DNA from 4 places in the Halomonas sp. MCCC 1A11062 genome. Region 3 is predicted to be linked to each of the others. Evidence: predicted binding sites of a transcription regulator. Region 3 holds the regulator's gene; each other region holds the start of a gene.
What was found. Region 3 encodes sigma-54, which starts transcription at its own class of promoters, with help from an activator protein. Its sites were predicted from a motif close to TGGCACNNNNNTTGCTNT; they were not measured.
Positions count from the first base shown of each region.

Region 1 (5,639 bases), on a different contig from region 3:
CCATCTCCTCGTGGTTGGCCGGATCCTCGCACCACATCTGCGCTTCCATGATCGCCATCAGCAGCGCCCGGGTGGCATTGGGATTGGCCTCGACGTAATCGCTTCTCAAGGCGAAGGCTTTTTCGGGGTGGTCGTTCCAGATCTCGCCGGTGGTATTGGCGGTATAGCCGATGCCCTGGTTGATCAGCTGACGGTTCCACGGCTCGCAGACGCAGAAGGTCTCCATGCTGCCGACCCGCATGTTGGCCACCATCTGGGCCGGCGGCACCACGATAGTGGAAATGTCGCGGTTGGGATCGATGCCGCCGGCGGCCATCCAGTAGCGAATCCACATGTCGTGGGTGCCACCGGGGAAGGTCATGGCGGCATTGACCGCATCGCCGCCGCTGCGCTTGGCGGCGATGGCCTCGGCGAACTCGGCGGTGTCGAGTCTCACCTTGAGTTCGGCATGCTCGTTGCCCACCGAGATGCACTGGCCGTTGAGGTTGAGCCGCGCCAGGATGCTCATCGGCACCGGCACGTTGTTTGGGGTCATGGCGCCGCTGGCAATGAGATAGGGCATCGGCGTGAGGATATGGGCACCGTCGATGCCGTTGCGCTGCGAACCAAGTACCAGGTTGTCGCGGGTGGTACCCCAGGAGGACTGCTTGAGTACCTCCACATCGGTCATGCCGTGGGCGGCGAAGAAGCCCTTTTCCACCGCCACGAACAGCGGCGCGGCGTCGGTCAGAGCGATGAAGCCGAGCTTGGCCGAGGTGGTTTCGGGCCGTCCGCTGGCCACGGCCCAGCTCAGCGGCAGGCTGCTGAGCAGAGCGGTACCGCCCACGACGCCGGCGGTCTGCTGCAGAAAACGGCGGCGGTCGAGTCCGGGATTGCCCTTGTTGGTCTTGTTCATGGATATGGCTCCCAATAAGAAGTGTCTGGCCAAATAAAGACGGCGCCTGCCCCGATTCGCATGACAATGTCACGGGAACCTGGGCAGACGCCGTTGTCTGGTCCTGGTGCTGCATGGAAGCGCTGAACCGTCGTTGACTCAGCGGACGGTAAGGCTTTGCAGCTTGGGTGCCATTGCGTCTTTTTATCGATTTATTTCATTTAAAATCAATTCGTTGCTATTTCGTTTGTGATGCCTGTCAAGAGGTGTGTCCGACTCACAGGCGCCGAGACGGTGCGCTCGGGTTGTGCGATGCACCATTGCTGCCTGTGTCATCTTCAGGACTCGATCCCCGTTTCGGCCGTTGGCTGGAGGATGTCGGCCAGCCCCAATACGGTCTGGGCGATCTCGGCCATGCTCTTGCTCTGGTCCATGGCCATCTTGCGCAGAAAGGCGTAGGCCTGCTCCTCGCTCATCTTCTGGTGGGACATGATCAGGCCCTTGGCACGCTCGATCAGCTTGCGCTCGCGCAGCGCCCGGCGTGTGTCCTCCAATTCGTCGCTCAGGGCCTGCAGGCGCCCGGCCTGGGCGCGCATCAGCTCCACCAGTGAGCGATTGAGCGAGGAGCCTACCACCCGGGCGGTGACCTCGCCGAGCTCCTGGCTGGCGCTGCCGTCGAGCAACTCCACCAACTGCTGACACACGCCCGGCAAGGCATCGTTCAGCTGTCGGGTCAGCTCCTCCCGCTGTGTCAGGCTACGCCGTGCATCCAGAGTCCGCGTCAGGCACAGGCTGGTCAGTTCGCCGATCATGAAGGTTTCGACCCGCTGCATGGCGTCGATCCGCCAAGTGGTCAATTCGTACCAGGTCTCGCCCAGGGTGCTGGCGTTCTCCGGCAGCGCAACGTCGCCGCAGGCCATCTCGCGCAGTTGCTGAATGCCGGCCAGCGTGCGGCCGGGCATCTCCTGCTGCCACAGTTGGCGCACCGCCTCGCTGGTGAATTCGAGGCAGGTGTCGAAGCAGCGCTGCTGGGCGTCGATCAGGTGCAGCAGCAGCTGGCGATGGGCGTCGTCGAAGGTGCCGGAAGTGAAGCCGGCGGCGCCGCAGGCGCGCTCCTGGCCGGCCAGCTCCTTGCCCTGCATCAGGTGAAAGATGGCAACCAGGGCCAGGGTGATGTCGGGGTCGCCGGCGGTATCGGCGACTTCGAACACCACCGAGAGCAGGGCGCTGATGAGCTGATTGTACGATTGCGTTGCCGCATCGGGGCTGGTGCCGAGTGCGGCGATGTCGTCACGCAGTGCGTCCAGGCCTTCCAGGGCGTGCCAGACGAAGGCGACCCGCTTCAGCAAGCGGGCGGTGGCGGCGGGGCGACCGGCGGTCTCGCCCAGTGCCTCCAGGCGGGTGCGCAGGGCGCGCTCGGTGGCCTGGCACTCGTCGATACGCTCCTGACGGCGCTCGGTAAAGCGCTGTCCGCCGGAGGCCAGATAGACGTTGGAGGCGCCACGCTCCTTTTGCAGCGCATGGATGAAACGACTGACGTCGCCGACGATGTCGCAGGCGGCGGTAAGGTGCTCGAGATCGTCGATTTCGCAGCGCTTGGCTGCCAGCAGCAGGCATTCGGCGGGTGTCATGGCTCACCTCATTCACGCAATGGCCGCCGCCCCGAGGGCGGCGGCCAGTTTGGGCAAGCATTGCGGCAGTGAATGCCGCTGTGCTTGCGATCAGCGCAGCGACAGCGCGCCGGCGCCGGTATCCTCGCCCACGGCCTGGCGATAGGCTTCGGCTTCCTCGGCTTCCGTTTCGTCGCTGAAGCGCACCAGCAGAGCGCAGGAGGCCAGCACCAGCACGATCAGGCCGAGGTAGAACAGGCCTTGCTGATAGGTGATGGCTTCGCTGCGGAAGAGGAAGGCGGCAGCCACGGCACCCACATTGCCACCGGCACCGACGATGCCGGCCACCGCGCCCAGGGCCTTCTTGTTGATGAAGGGCACCACGCCGTAGGTGGCACCTTCGGCCATCTGCACGAACAGGCTGAACACCAGCATGATGCCAATGGCGTACGACAGCACGTGCATCTGCGAGAAGGCCACCAGGGCAATGCCTTCGCAGATCAGGGCGATGAACAGCCAGCGCACGCGCCCCTTGAGGCCACCGTTGCGGGCAAACAGGTCGGAGAACACGCCGCCCAGGGTGCGGGCGAAGACGTTCATCAGCCCGAACAGACCGGCGATCATGCCGGCGGTGGCCAGGGTCAGGTCGAAGTGATCGAAGAAGTAAATGGCGGCGATGTTGTTGATGGTCAGCTCGACGCCGAAGCAGATGGCATAGACCACGAACAGCGCCCACACGCGGATGTCCTTGGCGGCGGACATGAAGCTCTTGCCGGCACTGTTCTCGCCGTTGGCGGGGGGCAGCTCGCCACGTGCGCGCAGCTCATCGAAGTTGCCGTTGGGAGCGTCCTGGGTGAACAGCCAGTAGCCGATGCCGGTGGCGAACATCACCACACCCGGCACCACCATGGCCAGACGCCAGCCCAGCGTCTCGCTGACGCCCAGCATCAGCAGCCCGGAGAAGATCAGCGGCATGACGATCTGCGTGGTACCGCCGCCCAGGTTACCCCAGCCGGCGCTGGTGGCGTTGGCCGTGCCCACCACGTTGGGGGCAAACATCATGGTGGTGTGGTACTGGGTGATGACGAACGAGGCGCCGATGGCGCCGATGGCCAGGCGCGCCAGCAGGAAGGTCTCGAAGCTGTTGGCGAAGCCGATGCTCATCACCGGAATGGAGCCCAGCACCAGCAGGCCGGTGTAGGTCTTGCGCGGCCCGATGCGATCGCACAGCACGCCGATCAGCAACCTCACGATCACCGTGATCAAGACCGAGGCGATGATGGTGTTGCCGATCTGGGTTTGGGTCAGGTTCAGGTCTTCGCGCACCACCGCCATCAGCGGGGCGATGCCGAACCAGCCGAAGAAGCAGATATGAAAGGCGAACCAGGAGAAGTGGAAGGCACGCATCTGTGGCGTGCGCAGGCTCAAGAGACGAATTCGGTTCGCCTTGTTGAGAATTTCCATGGGCTATGACCTCGTACGGATTGTCGATACATGAGTTCGCCCTTCTCCGTTGAAGGTCAGGTCTGACGCACTCGTACTTCCCCTGGAAGCCTGGTCCACGCCTACCCGGCAATTTGATTCATATCAAGCAATCCGTTTGCCATATTCTTTTGTTGTTCAGTTAAAACATCGAGTTATGGTTTGATGGGTGGATCGAAGCTCGTACGATCCTGGAAGAGAATGGCAAGAGAGCGGCAGGAGAGTCGCCACAGGGTGGCAAGAATGGTGCAGTGCCGCACGAAAATGCCCCCTGCTGGTGCTAGGGGGCGAGATCAGACCGGCAGGTTTCAGCTCGTGTCAGTACATGGCCAGTTGGGTGGCGTCGCGCTCACAGCTGAGAAAGGTGGAGTTTTCCAGCCATTCGGGATCGGGGAAGTAGGCGAACAGGTAGTGGTCTTCCTTGATACTGTCGATCAGCGGATAGGTCACTTCCTGGCGTACCGCCGGGCAGCCGTGGCTGCGCCCCAGCCGGCCGGTCTGGCGGATGAAGGCCTCGCTGACGTAATCGGCGCCGTGGATCACGATGGCACGCTGATAGGCCAGGTCGTTGACGCCTGGCTCCAGCCCCTCGAGACGCAGGGAGTAGCCGTTGCGTCCGTAGTAGCTGTTCATGGTGCGAAACAGGCCGAGGCTCGACTGATAGCTCTCGGGGGTGTTGGAGAACACCGTGGCCTCGGCATCGCCCGAGCCGCGGCCGTGAGAGACCAGCTCCTCGAACATCAGGCGCTCCTGGCTCAGGTCGAAGACCCACAGGCGCGGCTCGGTAGAGGGGCGGGAGAAGTCGATGACGGCCAGGCGTCTGGCGTCGGGCTCGGCGCAGGCCACGGCCTTGGCGGCAAGTTTCAGCACCACCGGGTTGGCGTCGGGAGCCAGGTTGGCCAGGGTCCGGCCGAGCGGTGCGGCAGCGGAATACGAAAGCCCCGCCTGGCTCAGGAAGTTGCCGGCATGGGCGGTGGGCAGGGTGACCAGCAGAGAGGCGGCCAGGGTCGAGAGCGGAAGTCGTAGCGTCGGTAAAAAGCGCATCGGCATGCCTATGGCGTTGAAATAGCGCAGCGGCAGCACCGCTAGCGGGGTAACGTAAAGAAAGGTGGTGGGCTCGGCCGGCTTGCAGCCACGGGCCAGGCACTATTATGAAGAGAGGGGCCAGGAAGGCCAGACCAGCCATCAACGGAGCAGGGGTTATCGATGCGCTTTATTACACGGATGGGAGTACTGGTAATGCTGCTTGCCTTCATGCCGGGAGCCTTGGCAGAGGAGCGAGCGCGGCAGTCGAGCGTTGACGATACGGGCGACAGGCCGAGTCTGTCTCGTGCGCTGGCCGACGAGAGCGAGTTGCTGCAAGCGTTTTATGCACGGCGCGACCATCGGCCGGCCTGGCAGGATGAGGAAACGATAGCCGGGCTCGTTTCAACGCTGCGGGCCCTGGAGGAGGACGGCCTGACCCCCGAGGATTACCGTCCCGACGAGATCGAGGCGGAGTACCGCAACGTGCGCGACGAGGACGCGGACAGCGAACGGCAACTCCGCTACGAGCTGTTTGCCAGCCGCATGTTGTTCACGGCGCTCAAGCATCTGCAGCGGGGCAAGGTCGATCCCCAGTCGCTGAGCGCGGATTGGGAGGTGCCGGTGGAAGCGCCCGACCTGGATCTAGG
Region 1 covers NZ_JABFTW010000015.1:70,035-75,673, reverse strand. The annotation lists gene HOP58_RS15810 (CmpA/NrtA family ABC transporter substrate-binding protein) at 1-895, opposite strand, end outside; gene HOP58_RS15805 (nitrate regulatory protein) at 1,213-2,505, opposite strand; gene HOP58_RS15800 (NarK family nitrate/nitrite MFS transporter) at 2,596-3,948, opposite strand; gene HOP58_RS15795 (murein L,D-transpeptidase catalytic domain family protein) at 4,285-5,010, opposite strand; gene HOP58_RS15790 (L,D-transpeptidase family protein) at 5,206-5,639, shown strand, end outside.
Region 1: a site for sigma-54 is predicted at 4,073-4,090, ahead of HOP58_RS15800 (NarK family nitrate/nitrite MFS transporter). Genes of this name have one in related genera too.

Region 2 (5,639 bases), on a different contig from region 3:
TTCGCCAGCTCCGGACGCTCGCGCATCATCTTCGGCGTGATTTCGAAATCCTCGGCGAGTATCGGCGCCATGCCCTTCTCGCGGGAGAGTTCCAGTGCCTGCTTCCAGCCCTCGATGGCCAGGTTGCGGCTCACCTCTTCGGTGAAGGCCAGCGACTCGGCGGAGCCGTAGGGGATCTTGAGCATGGTCAGGGTCGAACCGAGGCCGAGGAAACCCATGCCGTGACGGCGCTTGGCCTCGATCTCGCGGCGCTGGCCGGGCAGCGGCAGGCCGCTGATCTCGACCACGTTGTCGAGCATGCGGGTGAAGATCGCCACCACCTGGCGGTAGCGCTCCCAGTCGAAGCGCGGCTTCTTGCCGAACGGGTCGATGACGAAACGGGTCAGGTTGACCGAGCCCAGCAGGCAGGCGCCTTCCGGCGGCAGGGGCTGTTCGCCGCAGGGGTTGGTGGCACGGATCTCCTCGCAGAACCAGTTGTTGTTCATGCGGTTGACCTGGTCGATCAGGATGAAGCCCGGCTCGGCGAAGTCGTAGGTGGAACGCATGATGGTGTCCCACAGCTCACGCGCCTTGATTACCTCGACGATGCGGCAGGCCACGCGGCCTTCGGCGTCGACCGTGTAGCCCTCTTCGACCACCGGCCAGTCGCGGTAGATCAGGTCCTCGGACTTGACGTCCTCCTTCTCGCCGGCGTGCAGCGGGAAGGCCAGCGGCCAGTCGGCGTCGTTCTTCACCGCCTCCATGAACTCGTCGGTGATCAGCAGCGAAAGGTTGAACTGACGCAGCCGGCCGGCTTCGCGCTTGGCCTCGATGAAGGCACGCACGTCGGGGTGGCCGACGTCGAAGGTGCCCATCTGGGCTCCGCGGCGGCCGCCCGCCGAGGCTACGGTGAAGCACATCTTGTCGTAGATATCCATGAACGCCAGCGGGCCGTTGGTGCCGGCGCCGGCGCCGAACACGAAGGCGCCCTTGTGGCGCAGGGTGGAGAACTCGTAGCCGATGCCGCAGCCCGCCTTGAGGGTCATGCCGGCGTCCACCACCGAGGAGAGGATGTCATGCATGGAGTCGCGGATGGTGCGCGAGACGGTGCAGTTGATCAGGCTCACCGCCGGCTTGTAGTCCTCGGCACCGGCGTTGGACATGATGCGCCCGGCGGGGATGGCACCGTTCTCCAGCGCCCAGCGGAACTTGGGCAGCCACTCCTCGGCCTTGTCGCCTTCCACCGCGGCGAGGGCGCGCGCGACGCGCTCCCAGGTCGCTGCCACATCCTTGTCGACGGGGCGGCCATGACGATCCTTGAGTCGATACTTGGAGTCCCAGATATCGCGTGAGGGCGCTTGCATAGGCACCTCTTGGGATGTCTTGACGGCCTTGGTGGAAGTACTCATGCAGGAATCTCCAGTAAGGGTCAAAAATTCGAATCGTTCAACGTTCCTGGCGCGCCATGCGCTCGAAGCGCGCCAACCAATCGCCGAGCCGGCCCTGGGCCAACCCCTCCTCGCGGCTGTCGAGCAGGTTCTTGACCATCAGGCCGAGCTCGGTATCGCCCTCGATCACCAGGCGGCGCTGGAAGAACAGGGCGTCGGGATCCTCGCGCCGGGTAGCCAGGCACAGAAACTCGCGCCAGCCGCCGCGAATGGTGGCCTCGCCCATCTCCGGGCTGAGCCGGAAGCGCTCCGCTTCGAGGGTCAGCGTCAACGCTACGCCCAGGTCCTCGATGTGCAGCGAGATGCGCCGCCCGTCGAGCGCATCGAACTCGCCCTCGGCCAAAGGCTCGGCGAAGGTGCGGTTGAGCAGCGGCTCGATCAGCTGGCGCTTCAGGACAAGCGGCACGCGGGGGTCGATGGCGCGAATCAGGCGGGTCGGGGCGGGCGGACGTGGCAAGCGCGACAGAGAAAGAGGAAGCATAGCGACTCTCCGGTGGAGCGAACCCATGGATTCGGTGCGGCCAGGTGGCCATGAAACCGATCATCCTAAGCTCGACGCCGCCTGCCCGTACTGATGTGCGTCAAGCCTGTGACACTGCCCCCAACCGGGGCCTTGGCTACCATATCTAGACAACCACTACCGATCAAGCACTATATATATGGCCTTCGTTAACGCTGCTTCTTGACTTTTAGACCTTCCGATAACTACTTGATCCCCAAGCGGCGGGCCAGCTTGTGCAAGTTGCTGGGGTCCACGGCGAGGCGGCGGGCGGCGTTCGCCCAGCTCCCGTCGCACGCCGTCAAGGCCTGGCGAATCGCCCGTCGCTGGGCGTCCTCGACCTGACGGCGTAGCGGTTCGACGCCGTGCGTTGCCAACTCCCGGATGTCGGGTGCGCGGGAATCGGCTTTCAACGGTTCGTCCTTTGACGTTTTGCCGTGAGGCAGGTCGAGCCACTCCGGTTCCAGGGTGACGATGTCGTCGCGCCGGGCGCCGTGGCCCAGCGCCTTGATCGCCGCCCGGCTGATCACGTGCTCCAGCTCGCGCACGTTGCCCGGCCAGTGATAGCCCAGCAGCGCCGCCTCGGCCCTCGGCGCCAGGCGCAGGCTGCGCACACCGAGCCGGGTACGGTTGATCTCGAGGAAGTGCCCGGCCAGCACCAGCACGTCGCTACCACGCTCGCGCAGCGGTGGGATGGCCACCGGGTAGACCGACAGCCGATGGTAGAGATCGGCGCGGAACAGGCCGTCGCGCACGCCGTCGGCCAGCTGACGGTTGGTGGCGGCGATGATACGCACGTCGACCCGGCGCGGGGTATCCTCGCCCAGGCGCTGCACCTCGCCGTTCTGCAGCGCGCGCAGCAGCTTGGCCTGGATCGGCAGCGGCAGTTCGCCCACCTCGTCGAGAAACAGGGTGCCGCCATTGGCTGCCTCGAAGCGCCCCGCCCGATCCGCCGTAGCGCCGGAGAAGGCTCCCTTGACGTGACCGAACAGCTCGCTCTCGGCCAGGGTTTCGGGTAGCGCCGCACAGTTGACCTGCACCAGCGGCTGCTCCCATCGCGGTGAGCGCTGGTGCAGGCGTCGGGCGAACAGCTCCTTGCCCACCCCGGTCTCGCCCATCAGCAGCACCGGCAGGTCCGCTTCCGCCACCACGTCGAGTTCGTGCAGCAGTCGCTGCAGTTCGGCGCTGTGGCCAAGAATCTCACCGCCCTCGCCCGGCTCGACATGGGCGATGCCGCCATGGCCCGCCATGCGCAGCGCGCGCACCTCCTGCTCCAGACGCGAGACGCGCACTGCGGCCTCCACCAGCAGCGCGTAGCGTTCCAGCGCCGTGCGTGAGGCCTCGTCGAAGGTGCCCGCCACCAGGGCGTCCAGGGTCAGCACGCCCCACGGCTCACCCTCCACGTGCAGGCTGATGCCCATGCAGTCATGCACGTGCAGCGGCTCCCCCGGCTGCTGCTCGACCAGGCCGTCGTAGGGATCGGGCAGGCTGGAGTCCGGCGGGAACAGGGTCGAACGGCGGCTGGTGAGGATGGCGGCCAGACGCGGGTGACGCGCCACCTCGAAGCGCCGCCCCAGCGCCTCACGTACCAGCCCCTCCACCGCCACCGGCGCCAGGACGTCCTGCTGAAGCTGTAGCAGGCACACCGCACCGCAACGAAAGCTTTCGCGCAGCGTACGCACCAGGCGCTGCAGGCGCACGGCGCTGGGCAGATCGGCCGTCAGGTCGGCCAGCAGGGAATCGTCGAGCATGGTTAATAATACCTATCAGGGTAAATTTAACCCTATCACGGCAAGGTCATTTCAACCATGACCACTTCATATCATTGAAAGTAAAGCAGTAAAAAAACTGGCATGGCGCTTGCTCTGTACAGGATGACATCCCCGTTGCAGAGGAACTACACATGGACCTGCTCGAACAAACCGTTGGCCGTATCGCCCTGTCGCTGCCCGGTGCGACCCGCATCTTCCACACCCACAACATCGACTTCTGCTGCGGCGGGCGCATCAGCCTGCGCCAGGCCGCCGAGCGTGCCGGCCTGCATGTCGACAGGCTCGTGGCCGAACTCGAGGCGCTGCCGGCAGCCAGCAGCGAGCAGCGCGACTGGCGCGAGGCCAGCAACGACGAGCTCATCGAGCACATCCTGACCCGCTATCATGACGTGCATCGTCAGCAGCTGCCCGAGCTGATCCGCATGGCGCGGCGAGTGGAGCAGGTCCACGGCGAGCGCGAAAGCTGCCCCAACGGGCTGGCCGACCTGCTGATGGACATTCACCAGGAGATGGAGAGCCACATGCAGAAGGAGGAGCAGATCCTGTTCCCCATGCTGCGCAGCGGCATGGGCGCCCAGGCTCAGGGGCCGATCGCGGTGATGCGCCACGAGCACGACGACCACGGCGAGAACCTGGAGCAGGTGATGCTGCTCACCAACGACATCACCCCACCCAAGGGCGCCTGCACCACCTGGCGCGCCCTCTACACCGGCCTGCGCGAATTCCGCGAGGACCTGATGGAGCACATCCATCTGGAGAACAACCTGCTGTTCGAACGGGCCGGTTGAGGAAACGCAAACGGCGCCCCGCGGGGCGCCGTTGTGTTTCGGTGGGCGTCTTAGACGGTGCGCGAGAAACGCCCTTCGTTGGGTTTGAGGTAGGCGTCGAAGGCCATGGCCATGTTGCGCATCATCAGGCGCCCGGCGGGTAGCACTTCGATGGCGTCATCATTAATGGCCAGCAGGCCGTCGGCCTGCATCTCCTCGAGCTGGTCCAGGGCATCGGCAAAATAGTCGCGGAAGGCGATGTCGTGGCACGCCTCGATGTTGGCGAAATCGATGCGCCCGTGGCACATCAGGGCGTTGATCACGTCGCGGCGCAGGCGGTCGTCGTCGTTGAGGCGATAGCCGCGCATCACCGGCAGCCGCCCCTCCTCGAGCCGCGCCTGATACTGGGCGGTCTCCTTGACGTTCTGGCTGTAGCTGTCGCCGACCTTGCCGATGGAGGTGATGCCCAGGCCGATCATGTCGCAGTCGGCATGGGTGGAGTAGCCCTGGAAGTTGCGCTGCAGGGTGCCGTTCTCCCTGGCCAGGGTCAGCTCGTCGTCGGGCAGAGCGAAGTGGTCCATGCCGATGTAGACGTAGCCGGCGGCGGTGAGGCGGCGAATGGTGAGCTCGAGCAGTTCCAGCTTGCGCTCCGGCGGCGGCATGTCCTCGGGGCGGATCAGGCGCTGGGCCTTGAACAGCTCGGGCAGGTGGGCGTAGCTGTAGCTGGCGATGCGGTCCGGGCGCAGGGCGATGATCTTGTCCAGCGTAGTGTCGAAGCTCGCCACCGTCTGCAGCGGCAGGCCGTAGATCAGGTCCACGCTGACCGACTGGAAGCCGGCCTCGCGGGCGGCGGCCACCAGCTCGACCACCTGCTCCTCGCTCTGCAGGCGGTTGACCGCCTTCTGCACGTCCGCGTCGAAGTCCTGCACGCCGAAGCTCAGCCGGTTGAAGCCGAGATCGTGCAGCTCATGGATCTGTGCCGGCGTGACCGTTCGCGGATCCACCTCCAGCGAGAACTCGCGCTCCTCCACCGGGGCGAAATGGAACGCCTCGTCGAGGGCCGCCATCAGCTCGCCGAGCTGGGCATTGCTCAGGTAGGTGGGCGTGCCGCCGCCCAGGTGCAACTGGGTCATGCGGCGGGTTTCGTCGAACAACGCCCCCTGCACGCCGATCT
Region 2 covers NZ_JABFTW010000011.1:644-6,282, reverse strand. The annotation lists gene HOP58_RS13285 (adenosylcobalamin-dependent ribonucleoside-diphosphate reductase) at 1-1,388, opposite strand, end outside; gene HOP58_RS13280 (SCP2 sterol-binding domain-containing protein) at 1,426-1,908, opposite strand; gene norR (nitric oxide reductase transcriptional regulator NorR) at 2,133-3,677, opposite strand; gene ytfE (iron-sulfur cluster repair protein YtfE) at 3,830-4,486, shown strand; gene hemN (oxygen-independent coproporphyrinogen III oxidase) at 4,537-5,639, opposite strand, start outside.
Region 2: a site for sigma-54 is predicted at 3,776-3,793, ahead of ytfE (iron-sulfur cluster repair protein YtfE). Genes of this name have one in related genera too.

Region 3 (5,639 bases):
CCGCATCAGCTTGCCGACGTACTGCATGTGGCGCCGGCGTCCTTCGTGAGAGCGGATGCGGGAGGTTTCCTCGACGGCGGCAAGCATGTCCTCGGACAGCGGGAAGCGGGCGCGCTCGGTCGGCGTCATGGCGATGATCTGTTCGCCCAAGGCCTGCAGCGCATGCATTTCGCGCTTGAGCTGGGACTTGCTGGGCCGTTCGTCGGAGCTTTCGCCGGAGAGAGTGGGAATGTCCTGGGTCATGCCGTATCCAAGTGATGAGAGGGCCGGCCTCGGGCTGGCCATCGGGTGATGAATAGGGTCGAATGACCGCAGTATATCAGCCCGTCGCGCCGCGGCGGGAACAGACACGAACGGATACCGGCGCTGCCGGTGGATGAGGGAGATGAACATGAGCAAGGCTTTCGATGCCGCCGCCCAGCAGGCGCTGCTGGAGTCGCGTGCCGAGCAGGCGCTGGCGCTGGCGCGACACCTGGGAGCCGATGCCTGCGAGGTGGGGGCCAGCGTCGACCAGGGTATCGGCATCAGCGTGCGCGAAGGCGAGGTGGAATCCGTCGAACTTTCCCGCGACCAGGGTATCGCCGTTACCGTCTACCTGCGTGGCCACAAGGGCAGCGCTTCCTCCACCGATGCCGGCGAGGCGTCGATCCGCGAGGTCGTGGAGAAGGCCATGGCCATTGCCCTCTACACCGGTGAGGACCCCGCGGCAGGGCTGGCCGACGCCGAGCTGATGGCTACCGAGCTGCCCGACCTGGACGTGCACCACCCCTGGCCGCTCACCACCGAACAGGCTATCGAGCTGGCGCTGGCCTGCGAAGCAGCGGGTTGCGCCGAGGCGGGCATACGCCAATCGGAGGGCGCCTCGCTCTCCAGTGGCGAAGGAGTAAGGGTCTACGCCAACAGTCATGGTTTTCTCGGCAGCCAGCGCGGTAGCCGTCACTCGCTCTCCTGCATGTTGATCGCCGAGGACGCGAACGGCATGCAGCGCGACTACGACTACACCAGTGCGCGCAATCCGCATGAGCTGCGGGACGCCGGGGCAGTGGGCAGGAAGGCGGCCGAGCGCACCCTGCAGCGACTGGGGGCGCGTCGACCCGCCACCGGGCGCCTGCCGGTGATGTTCGATGCCACCGTCGCCAGCGGTCTCGTCGGTCATTTGATGAGCTCCATCGCCGGCGGTTCGCTCTATCGTCAGGCGTCGTTTTTGTGCGATCGGTTGGGAGACAGGCTGTTTCCCGACTGGTTCACGCTGGGCGAGCGGCCCATGGAGCGCGGTGCCATGGCCAGTTCCCCGTTCGACAACGACGGCGTGCAGACCCGCGACAACGTTTTCATCGAAGAGGGGCGTCTGGCCAGCTACATGCTGTCGGCCTACAGCGCACGGCGCCTGGGCCTGCAGACCACGGGCAATGCGGGAGGCGCCCGCAATCTGCGAATCGCGGCACCGTTGGCGTCGCGTGAGGAGCTGCTCGCCCGCATGGGACGTGGGGTGCTGGTGACCGAGCTGATGGGGCAGGGGGTGAACGGCGTGACCGGTGATTACTCCCGCGGCGCGGCCGGCTTCTGGGTCGAGAACGGCGAGATCCAATACCCGGTCGAGGAGTTCACCATCGCCGGCAATCTCGAGGCGATGTTCAAGGGCTTGCAGGCCGTGGGCAGCGACATCGACACCCGCGGCAGCATTCACACCGGTAGCTGGCTGATCGACGAGATGACCGTTGCCGGAGGCTGAGCCGCCTATAGGCCATTCCTAAAGATCCTCATCGAAGCGGGCCTCGAATAGAGCCTCGATGGCTTCGAGTACCGCTTCCGCATCCGTTCCCTCGGCGCTGATATCGAGTTCAGTGCCGCAGGGAGCGCCAAGCATCAGCAGGGCCATGATGTTGGTGGCGTCGGCCTGCTGGGCTCCCCGGCAGACGAACACGCGTGCATCGAAGGGCTGGCAGCACTGAACCAGCTTGGTGGCAGCACGTGCATGGAGGCCGCGTTTGTTGGTCAGGGTCAGCTTGCGGCTGGGCACGCTCAGGTTTCCTTGCGTTCGGATGGCGCTGCGGTCGTCTCCTGCGTGGCAGTGACCGGTATATGAATGCCGAGTTCGCGGTGGCGCAGACGCACGTCGGGCTGCTGCTGGGCGAGGTGTCGGGCGAGACGTTCGGCCAGATACACCGAGCGATGCTGGCCGCCGGTGCAGCCGATGGCCACCGTGAGGTAGCTACGATGGCTGTCGCGATAGGCCGGCAGCCAGCGTTCTACCCAGGCGACGATGTCCTCGTGCATCTGGTGAACCAGCGGATACTGTTCGAGGAACTCCACGATACTCGCTTCGCGACCGGTCGCCGCACGCAAGCGCGGGTCCCAGTACGGATTGGGCAGACAGCGGGCGTCGAACACGATGTCAGCGTCGAGCGGTACGCCACCCTTGAAACCGAACGACTCCACCGTGAGGGTCAGCTGGTCGGCACGATGGCTGGCCACCTGCTCGGTGATGCGCCCGCGCAGATCGTGCACCGAAAGCCGCGACGTATCGATGATCAGGTCGGCGAGGTTGCGAATCTCGCTCAGTGTCGTGTCTTCCGTTTCGATGGCTTCGCTCAGGGTCATGTCCCTGTCGCGGGTCAGCGGGTGCCGGCGCCGGGTGGCGGAGTAGCGCTCGATCAGGATCCGCGCATCGGTGGTTAGGTAGACGATCTGACAGTCGACCTGCTTGGCGCGCAGCTCCTCCAGCAGCCTGGGGAACCGTTCCAGCGCGTGAGGAAGATTGCGTGCATCGATGCTCACGGCGATGCACTGCTGTACCGTGGGTGAGCCGCGCAGTTCGTCGACCAGCGAGCCGAGCAGCATCGCCGGAAGGTTGTCGATGGCGTAGTAGCCGATGTCTTCGAGCGCCTGCAGTGCGATCGACTTGCCGGAGCCTGAGCGGCCGCTGATGATCACAAGCTGCATTACGTTTCTCCTGATCAGGGGCTGGCCGAGCGGCAAGGGGTAGCGGTCAGGCCGAAGACTGTCGTCGGATGGCGTCGATCAGACGCTCGTGAAGTTCGCGCTGGCTTTCGCACTTGCGCAGCCGTGAACGGGTCTCGGCATCGTTCATCACGCCGGCTACCTGGCTCAGCAGCGACAGATGCGTATCGTCGGCCTCCTCGGGTACCAGCAGCACGAAGACCAAGTCGACCGGTTCGCCGTCGATGGCGTCGAAATCGATGGGCTCGGCCAGCTTGAGGAAGGCGGCGACTGGGCTGTGGCAGTGCGGGCTTCGCGCATGCGGAATGGCGACGCCGTTGCCGATGCCGGTGCTGCCCAGTCGCTCACGGCCGATCAATCGGCCGAAGACCTCCTGGCTATCGAGGCTCGGGGTGTTCTGCGCAATGAAGGTGCTGAAAAACTCCAGCACCCTCTTCTTGCTGCCCCCGGGAACGTCGAACAGCGCGCGTTCAGGGGGCAGTATGGTTTCCAGTGTCATGGCAACTCAGCGAATGCCGGCGCCCTGGGCGCGGGCCTGGGCCTTTTCCTTGTGCTTGACCAATTGGCGGTCGAGCTTGTCGGTCAGCGCATCGATGGCGGCGTACATGTCCGGGTCGGAGGCTTCGGCATGCAGGTCGGCACCGGCGGCATGCAGCGTGCAGGCGGCCTGTTGGCGCTCCTTCTCGATGGACAGGGTGACCTGGACGTTGGTGATGTTGTCGTAGTGCCGTTGGACGCGGCTAAGCTTCTCGCTCACGTAGTCACGCAGGGAATCGGTCAGTTCAACATGATGGCCGGTGATGTTGACTTGCATGACAAGCTCCTTCGTCCTTCGAGTGGTGGTTTGATTGTAACCCTTTTTGCCTCCTTGCAAACCCCTCCGAACGACGCTCTTGTCCGCTGTCAACGCTGCGTTTCGACTTCAACGAAAGCGCTTGCGTTCGCTCGAGGAGGGTATCCCCAGCGCTTCACGATACTTGGCCACGGTGCGGCGCGCCACCTGAATGCCGTCGTCGGCCAGCAGCTCCACCAGGCGGCTGTCCGAGAGCGGCTTGCGCGGTGGCTCGTCGGCGATCAGCTTGCGAATGCGGGCGCGAATCGCGGTGCTGGAGTGAGCGTCCCCCTCGCCGTTGCCGCCGACATGGCTGGAGAAGAAATACTTCAGTTCGAATACGCCGCGCGGCGTGTGGATGAACTTCTGCGTCGTCACCCGCGATATGGTCGACTCGTGCATCTCCACGGCCTGGGCGATGTCGGCCAGCACCAGGGGCTTCATCGCCTCCTCGCCCTGCTCCAGGAAGTCGATCTGGCGGGCCATGATCTCGCGCCCCACCCGCAGCAGGGTGTCGTTACGGCTGGCCAGGCTCTTCATCAGCCAGCGAGCTTCCTGAAGGTGGTCCTTGAGAAACTGGTTGTCCTGGCTCTTGTCGGCGCGCCGCACCAGGGCGACGTAGTCGGGCTGGATGCGCAGCCGTGGCAGCGCTTCGGCATTGAGCTCTACGCGCCAGCCGGACTCGTCGTGATAGGCGACCAGGTCGGGGGTGATGTAGTTGCTGCCGACCTCGGCATAGTCGCTGCCGGGGCGGGGGTTCAGGGAGCGTACCAGGGCAATGGCGTCGTCGAGGGCCTCGTCGTCCAGGCTCAGGCGGCGCTTGAGCAGGCGGCGGTCGTCGGCGGCCAAGGCCTCGAGAAACTGGCGCACCAGGCGGCGTGCCTGGGGCAGCAGGGGAGTGTCGTCAGGCAGGGTGGCGAGCTGCAGCATCAGGCATTCGCGTAGATCCCGGGCGAAGACACCGGTGGGTTCGAACTGCTGCAGGCGCAGCAGCACCTGCTCGACCTCGCGGGTGGGCAACCCCTCGAGGCCCTGGCGCCGCAGGCCGTCGCGGATCTCTTCCAGCGGCTGGGTCAGGTAGCCGGTGCCGTCCACGGCATCGATCAGGCTCTCGGCAATCTGGCGCTGACGCTCGTTCACATCGATCATCGCCAACTGCCACATCAGGTGGCCGGCCAGCGTCTGCCCAGAGGCCTGGCGTTCGAAGTCGGGGCCTTCACCGGTGGCGCCGGCGGCGCCGCTGCCATGATCGGGATAGGTATCCGTCCAGTCGCTGTCGGTGGAGAGCTCACCGGGAATTTCGCTGGCCCAGTCGTCGCTCTGGGGTTCGCTGACGGCCTGTTCGCCGAAGCCGTCGTCGAGCTCCAGCATGGGATTGGACTCGAGAGCTTGCTGGATCTCCTGGCGCAAGTCCAGGGTGGAGAGCTGCAGCAGCGCGATGGCCTGCTGTAGCTGTGGTGTCATGGTCAGCTGAGTGCCGACTCGCAGTTGCAATGATGCTTTCATGGCCATGAGAATAATGGGCTCATTTGCCGGAAAGACTCTACCCTAGACTGGCCGAGGATCACTTGCAAGAGCTCGAGGCTGCAATAAGCATGCCATCGGCAATATTCATGCCTGTTAGAAGCTTTTAATTTAAGATCAGATTCTTGCTTGTCGGCGAAGAATGCGTTATGGGCGCGAGAGCGCTATAGCCGGAAGTCCTCGCCGAGATAGACTTCGCGCACGCGCCGGTTGGCCAGGATGGCTTCGGCGTCACCTTCCGCGATGATCTGGCCGTCGCCGACGATATAGGCCGAATCGCAGATGTCCAGCGTCTCGCGAACGTTGTGATCGGTGATCAGCA
Region 3 covers NZ_JABFTW010000004.1:45,935-51,573, forward strand. The annotation lists gene yjgA (ribosome biogenesis factor YjgA) at 1-243, opposite strand, end outside; gene pmbA (metalloprotease PmbA) at 392-1,732, shown strand; gene HOP58_RS05615 (HPr family phosphocarrier protein) at 1,751-2,020, opposite strand; gene rapZ (RNase adapter RapZ) at 2,023-2,943, opposite strand; gene ptsN (PTS IIA-like nitrogen regulatory protein PtsN) at 2,990-3,460, opposite strand; gene raiA (ribosome-associated translation inhibitor RaiA) at 3,467-3,775, opposite strand; gene HOP58_RS05635 (RNA polymerase factor sigma-54) at 3,884-5,305, opposite strand; gene lptB (LPS export ABC transporter ATP-binding protein) at 5,482-5,639, opposite strand, start outside.

Region 4 (5,639 bases), on a different contig from region 3:
TGGCCGACCATGCCGTTGCCGATGACGATCAGTTGCGGTTTGACGGGCGTGTTCATGCGGCCTCCTTCGCGGGGCGTTGCGGTGATTCGTTCAGTGCGTCGTCGAGCAGGGCCTGGGCGTCGGCGGCGCCGAGCAGCAGAGCGGCGCGGCAGACGCTGAGGTCGCGCCCGGCCAGGGCCTGCTCGAAGTACCAGGGGCCGGAGGCGGTGTCGCCGTAGAGCACGGCACCTTCCAGGCGGCCGTCACGCAGCAGCAGGCGGCGGTAGTCGCCCTGCTGGGGGTCGCGATAGCTGAGTACTTCGTGTTCGGGCTCGGGCTCGGTGGGGCCGAAGGCGTAGAGCGAGATGCCGCTGACCTTGAGCTTGGTGGCGGTCGGTTTCTCGACGTAGCCCTGGGTACTCTCGGCGCTCTCTGCACTAGCGCGGCAGAGCTTGTCGGTGAGCACCTCGACCTGGCGCCAGATCGGCTCGACCAGGCCGTAGAGATTGCCGAGGTGCTCGCAGCATTCGCCCAGGGCGTGAATGGCCGGGTCGCTGGTGGTGAGCCACTCGTCGACCACGATGCCGCGGTTGACCTCGAGTTCGGCCACCCGGCCAAGCTCGACCTGAGGCACGATGCCGATGGCCACTACCACGCAGTCGGCGGCCAGGTGGGTGCCGTCGGCGAGCAGGGCGGCGCACACCTGGCCCTCGGCGTCGGCCTCCAGGCGCTCGAGCTGGGCGTCGGTGTGAATGTCGAGCCCGCGACCGCGCAGCTCGCTTTCCAGCAGGCGGGCGGCGGTGAGGTCGAGCTGGCGGTTCATCAGGCGGTCTTCACGCTGCAGTAGGCTCACCTGCATGCCGCGTTTGCGCAGCCCTTCCGCCGCTTCCAGGCCGAGCAGGCCGCCGCCGATCACCACGGCGTTGCGGCCGGCTTCCGCGGCACGTGCCAGGGCGTCGGCATCGTGCAGGTCGCGGAATACGTGCACACAGCCTAGCTCGAGCCCCGGCACCGGCGGGCGGGCCGGGGTGGAGCCGGTGGCCAGCACCAGGCGGTCGTAGCCGAGTCGGCGACCGGCATCGGTGGTGAGCGTGCGTGCGTCGCGGTCGATGCTTTCCACCCGTTCGCCCAGTACCAGCTCGATGCCCTGCTCGGCGTACCACTCGGCGCTGCGCAAGGTCAGGGCATCGCGCCCCATTTCGCCGGCCAGCAGCGGTGAGAGCAGGATGCGATTGTAGGCCGGTGCGGTTTCGGCACCGATGACGGTGATCGCGGGCCGCTCGGGCCGGGCGAGCAGCGCTTCGACCAGGCGGTGGCCGGCCATGCCATTGCCGACGATGATCAGGCGGTCGGTTGTCGATGTCACGGGATGTCGCTGTGGCATGCGAACACCTCCTTTCGCTGCGCTTGTCGTGGTGGTGGCCCAGTGGCTGGGCACAAACGCAACGACGCCTCGGCGCGGCCCCTGTCGATGCGATGATCGAACCGGGTGCGCAGAGACGTCGTTGTCGCTAGCTGTGTGTGGCGACCTTCATTGATCGCCGGTTGATCATCGGTTTCAAGAAGCTGGCCAGGATGTGCCTAGCGGACGATTTTTTCTTCTATTTCATTGGGCTGGGGTAGGGCGGGAGGGCCGGTATCGGCATTGGCCCATACCGGCCGTGCACATCAATGGTGCGTTGCGGCATCGAAATGCACAGGGCTGTAGCACGCGGCGAGTTCGCCGGGCGAAAAGCGTCCTCCTTGAGCTTCCAGCTGCCTGGCGATGGGCTCGGCGAAGTGCAGTGCATCCTGCGGGGTGGGGCGCAGCATGCCGGCACCGTAGAGGCGCTGCCGAATGGGGGCAACGCCGAGTTCGAGCGACTCCAGATGCCGTACCGAATGGTCCAGGTAGGGCGGCAGGGCGAGCCATGCCAGCGCCTGGCGGCGGTTTTCCGGTGAGGCGGCCAGCCATTCGCTGGCCGCTACCAGGGCGCGCAGCAGGGCTCCCAGGGTGGCCGGGTTGCGCTCGGCCCAGGAGCGGGTCACGCCTAGCACTTTCTCTGGGTGGTCGGGCCATAGCTGGTCGCCGGTGGTCACCAGCCGTCCGGCGCCGCAGTGCCGGGCCAGGGTGCCCCAGGGCTCGCCGGCACAGAAGCCGTCGATCTCTCCGCTGCGCAACGCTTCCACCATGCGCGGCGGTGGCAGGGCCACCAGTTCCACGTGGCGTTCGGGATCGATGTCGCCGAGGGTCAGCCATTCGCGTAGCTGATAGTGCTGGCAGGAGTAGGGATAGACCATGGCCAGGCGGGGGCGCTTGTCGCTGCCGGGGCCGCGCAGCCAGTTGCCCAGTGCCAGTGCGCTGGCAGCCGGGTCGTCGCCTAGCGTCGCGCCGCTGGCCTCGCTCAGGGCCGTGGAAAGCGTCACGGTGTTGCCGTTACGGCTGAGCAGCAGCGGGGCCAGGGTGTCGCAGGGCGCCCGGCCCAGCCCCATGCTCATGGCCAGCGGCATGGGGGCGAGCATCTGGGCGCCGTCGAGCAGGCCGGCGGCGACCTTGTCGCGCAGAGTGGCCCAGGCGTTCTCCCGCGAGAGGGAGACGTCGAGCCCCTGATCGGCGAAGCAGCCGCACTCACGGGCGACGATCAGCAGGGCGGCATCGAGCAGCGGCACGAAGCCGAGGGTGAGGCGTTCCAGTTCCGGCGAGGTGGCGTGATGGTGCGGGTGGCTCATGAGCGGGGACCCCGTTTGTCGGCGGTTCGCCCCTGGGGCGATGTCAGGTTCAGGCGTTCGAGAACGTCAATGACGCTGTCGGCGACCTCGGCGATGCGCTGGCCACGGTCCATGGCCAGCTTGCGCAGCATGCGGTAGGCCTGCTCCTCGTCGCAGGATTGATGCTTCATCAGCAGGCCCTTGGCGCGTTCGATGCGCTTGCGTTCGGCCAGTTGGTTGCGTGCCTTGTCGAGCTCCTGACGCATGCTGTGAAAGGAGTCGAAGCGGGCAATGGCCACCTCAACGATGGCTTTGACCCGCTCGGGCACCAGGCCGTCGACCACGTAGGCGCTGACCCCGGCCTTGAGCGCGGCCTGCAGCATGTCGGAGTCGTGCTGGTCGGCGAAGAACACCACCGGTCGTGGGTTCTCGCGGTTGAGCAGGGCCATGCTCTCCAGGGTGTCGCGGTCGGGGCTCTCCATGTCGATGATCACCACGTCGGGCTGGTGACGCGCGACCATCTCGTTGAGGCTGGCGGGGCTGGTCAGTCGGCAGATGACCCGGTGACCCTCGGCCATCAGCGCCTCCTCGACCATGGCGGCGCGAACTACCTCGTCGTCGACCAGCAGGATGTTCAGGGGTGAGGGCATAGGCGTCGCTCGTGTCTGGCGTTATCGGGTCTGGCTCTGGTTTCGCTACCGAGTACCTGGCAAGAAACATGCAAAAGATATTCCAGTTGCGCATTTTCACGCCCATGCGCCCGCCAGGCGCCACTCTCCTGGTGAGTGAAAGGCCGCACAGCAGCAGCGGAATTGGCCACTCGGCACCAGCCTGGTGCATGGCCGGGCCGGGGCGCCGGGTCATGGTGCGAAGCAGCATGAAGCACGACGCTGGGCGGGAAGGCAAAGCATGACATCTGCCTGAAAGGGGATGGTTATTCTCGCCATGGCACGCTTTCTGCTTGATACACATCAGTGAATATCGACATGGGCGCACCGTCAGCGCCCGAGCGGCAACGACGCCCGCCAACCTTCCCTCAGTAATATCCCGGGGAAGCGTTGGCGGGCGTCGTCGTTTCGAGATCGTCGTTTCAAGAGTGCTCCAGAGGAGATCGACATGCGCGAAGCCCGAACCACCTGCCCCTACTGCGGCGTTGGCTGTGGCGTGGTGGCCAGCGTCGAGAAGAATGAGATCGTCGACGTGCAGGGCGACCCGCAGCATCCCGCCAACTTTGGCCGCCTGTGCGTGAAGGGCTCGGCCCTGCACGAGACGCTGGGTCATGGCGGTCGCCTGACCCGGCCCATCGTCGACGGTGTGGAGAGCGATTGGGCCACCGCACTGGATGCGGTGGCCAGCCGCCTGGGGGCGGTGCGCGATGCCCACGGTCCCGAAGCACTTGCTGCCTACCTATCCGGGCAGTTGCTCACCGAGGACTATTACGTTGCCAACAAGCTGTTCAAGGGCTTTCTCGGCACGCCTCACCTGGATACCAATTCGCGCCTGTGCATGGCCTCGGCGGTGGCGGCCCACAAGCGCGCCTTCGGCGCCGACGCGGTGCCGTGCTGCTACGAGGACCTCGAAGAGGCCGAGCTGGTGGTGCTGGTGGGCTCCAACCTGGCCTGGAACCATCCGGTGCTCTATCAGCGGCTGAAGGTGGCCAAGCAGCGCAACCCGCTGCTGCGGGTGGTGGTGATCGACCCGCGGGTGACCGACACCTGCGAGCTCGCCGACCTCTACCTGGGGCTCAAGCCGGGCAGCGACGCCCGCCTGTTCACCGGGCTGCTGGCGTGGATGGCTGCGCGCAACAAGCTCGACCGGGTGTATCTGGAGGCGCATACCCAGGGCTTCGAGGAGGCGCTGGCCGCGGCGCAAGAGCAGGATGCCGGCGTGGAAGCCATCGCCGCCGACTGCGACCTGGATGCGGAGCGTCTGGAGACTTTCTTCTACTGGTTTGCCAGCCACCTGCACGTGGTCACGATGTTCTCCCAGGGGGTGAACCAGTCGAGCAGCGGTACCGACAAGGGCAACGCCATCATCAACTGCCACCTGGCCGGCGGCAAGATCGGCCTGCCGGGGGCGGGGCCGTTCTCGATCACCGGCCAGCCCAACGCCATGGGCGGGCGCGAGGTGGGCGGGCTGGCCAACCAATTGGCCGCCCACATGGATTACGACACCCCCGGGGCGCGGGACCGTGTGACACGTTTCTGGACCACCGCGGGGCTGGTGCCGTGCCTGCCCGAAGGACCAGGCCACAAGGCGGTGGCGCTGTTCGAAGCGATCGAGCGCGGCGAAGTGCAGGCGCTGTGGATCATGGCCACCAACCCGGCGGTGAGCCTGCCGCGTACCGACCGGGTACGCGCGGCGCTGGCGAAATGCCCGCTGGTAATCGTTTCCGACTGCATGGCCAATGCCGACCTGCTGGCCTATGCCGATATCGTGCTGCCGGCTTCGAGCTGGTCGGAGAAGGACGGCACGGTGACCAACTCCGAGCGGCGCATCTCGCGCCAGCGCGGCATCCTGCCACCGCCGGGCGAGGCCCGGCACGACTGGTGGGCGCTGTGCGAGGTGGCCAAGCGGCTGGGCTTCGGCGAGGCCTTCGGCTACACCCACCCCAGCGAGATCTTCGACGAGCACGCCCGGCTCTCCGGCTTCGAGAACGGCGAGGGGCCGGGTGAGCGGCGCCGGCTGTTCGACATCTCCGGTCTGGCCGGGCTCGACCGCGCCGCCTACGATGCTTTAGAGCCGATCCAGTGGCCGGTCAATGTCGCTGCCCCCCGCGGCACCGCGCGGCTCTTCACCGACGGCCGCTTCGCCACGCCCGATGGGCTGGCGCGGATGGTAGCGGTGCGTTCGCGTGCGCCCGCCCAAGAGCTGGACGCGGCGCGCCCGCTGCGGCTCAATACTGGGCGCATTCGCGACCAGTGGCACACCATGACCCGTACCGCCCGCTCGCCGCGGCTGATGAACCACCG
Region 4 covers NZ_JABFTW010000015.1:93,069-98,707, reverse strand. The annotation lists gene nirB (nitrite reductase large subunit NirB) at 1-56, opposite strand, end outside; gene HOP58_RS15900 (FAD-dependent oxidoreductase) at 53-1,363, opposite strand; gene HOP58_RS15895 (CmpA/NrtA family ABC transporter substrate-binding protein) at 1,648-2,688, opposite strand; gene HOP58_RS15890 (ANTAR domain-containing protein) at 2,685-3,317, opposite strand; gene HOP58_RS15885 (nitrate reductase) at 3,784-5,639, shown strand, end outside.
Region 4: a site for sigma-54 is predicted at 3,572-3,589, ahead of HOP58_RS15890 (ANTAR domain-containing protein). Genes of this name have one in related genera too.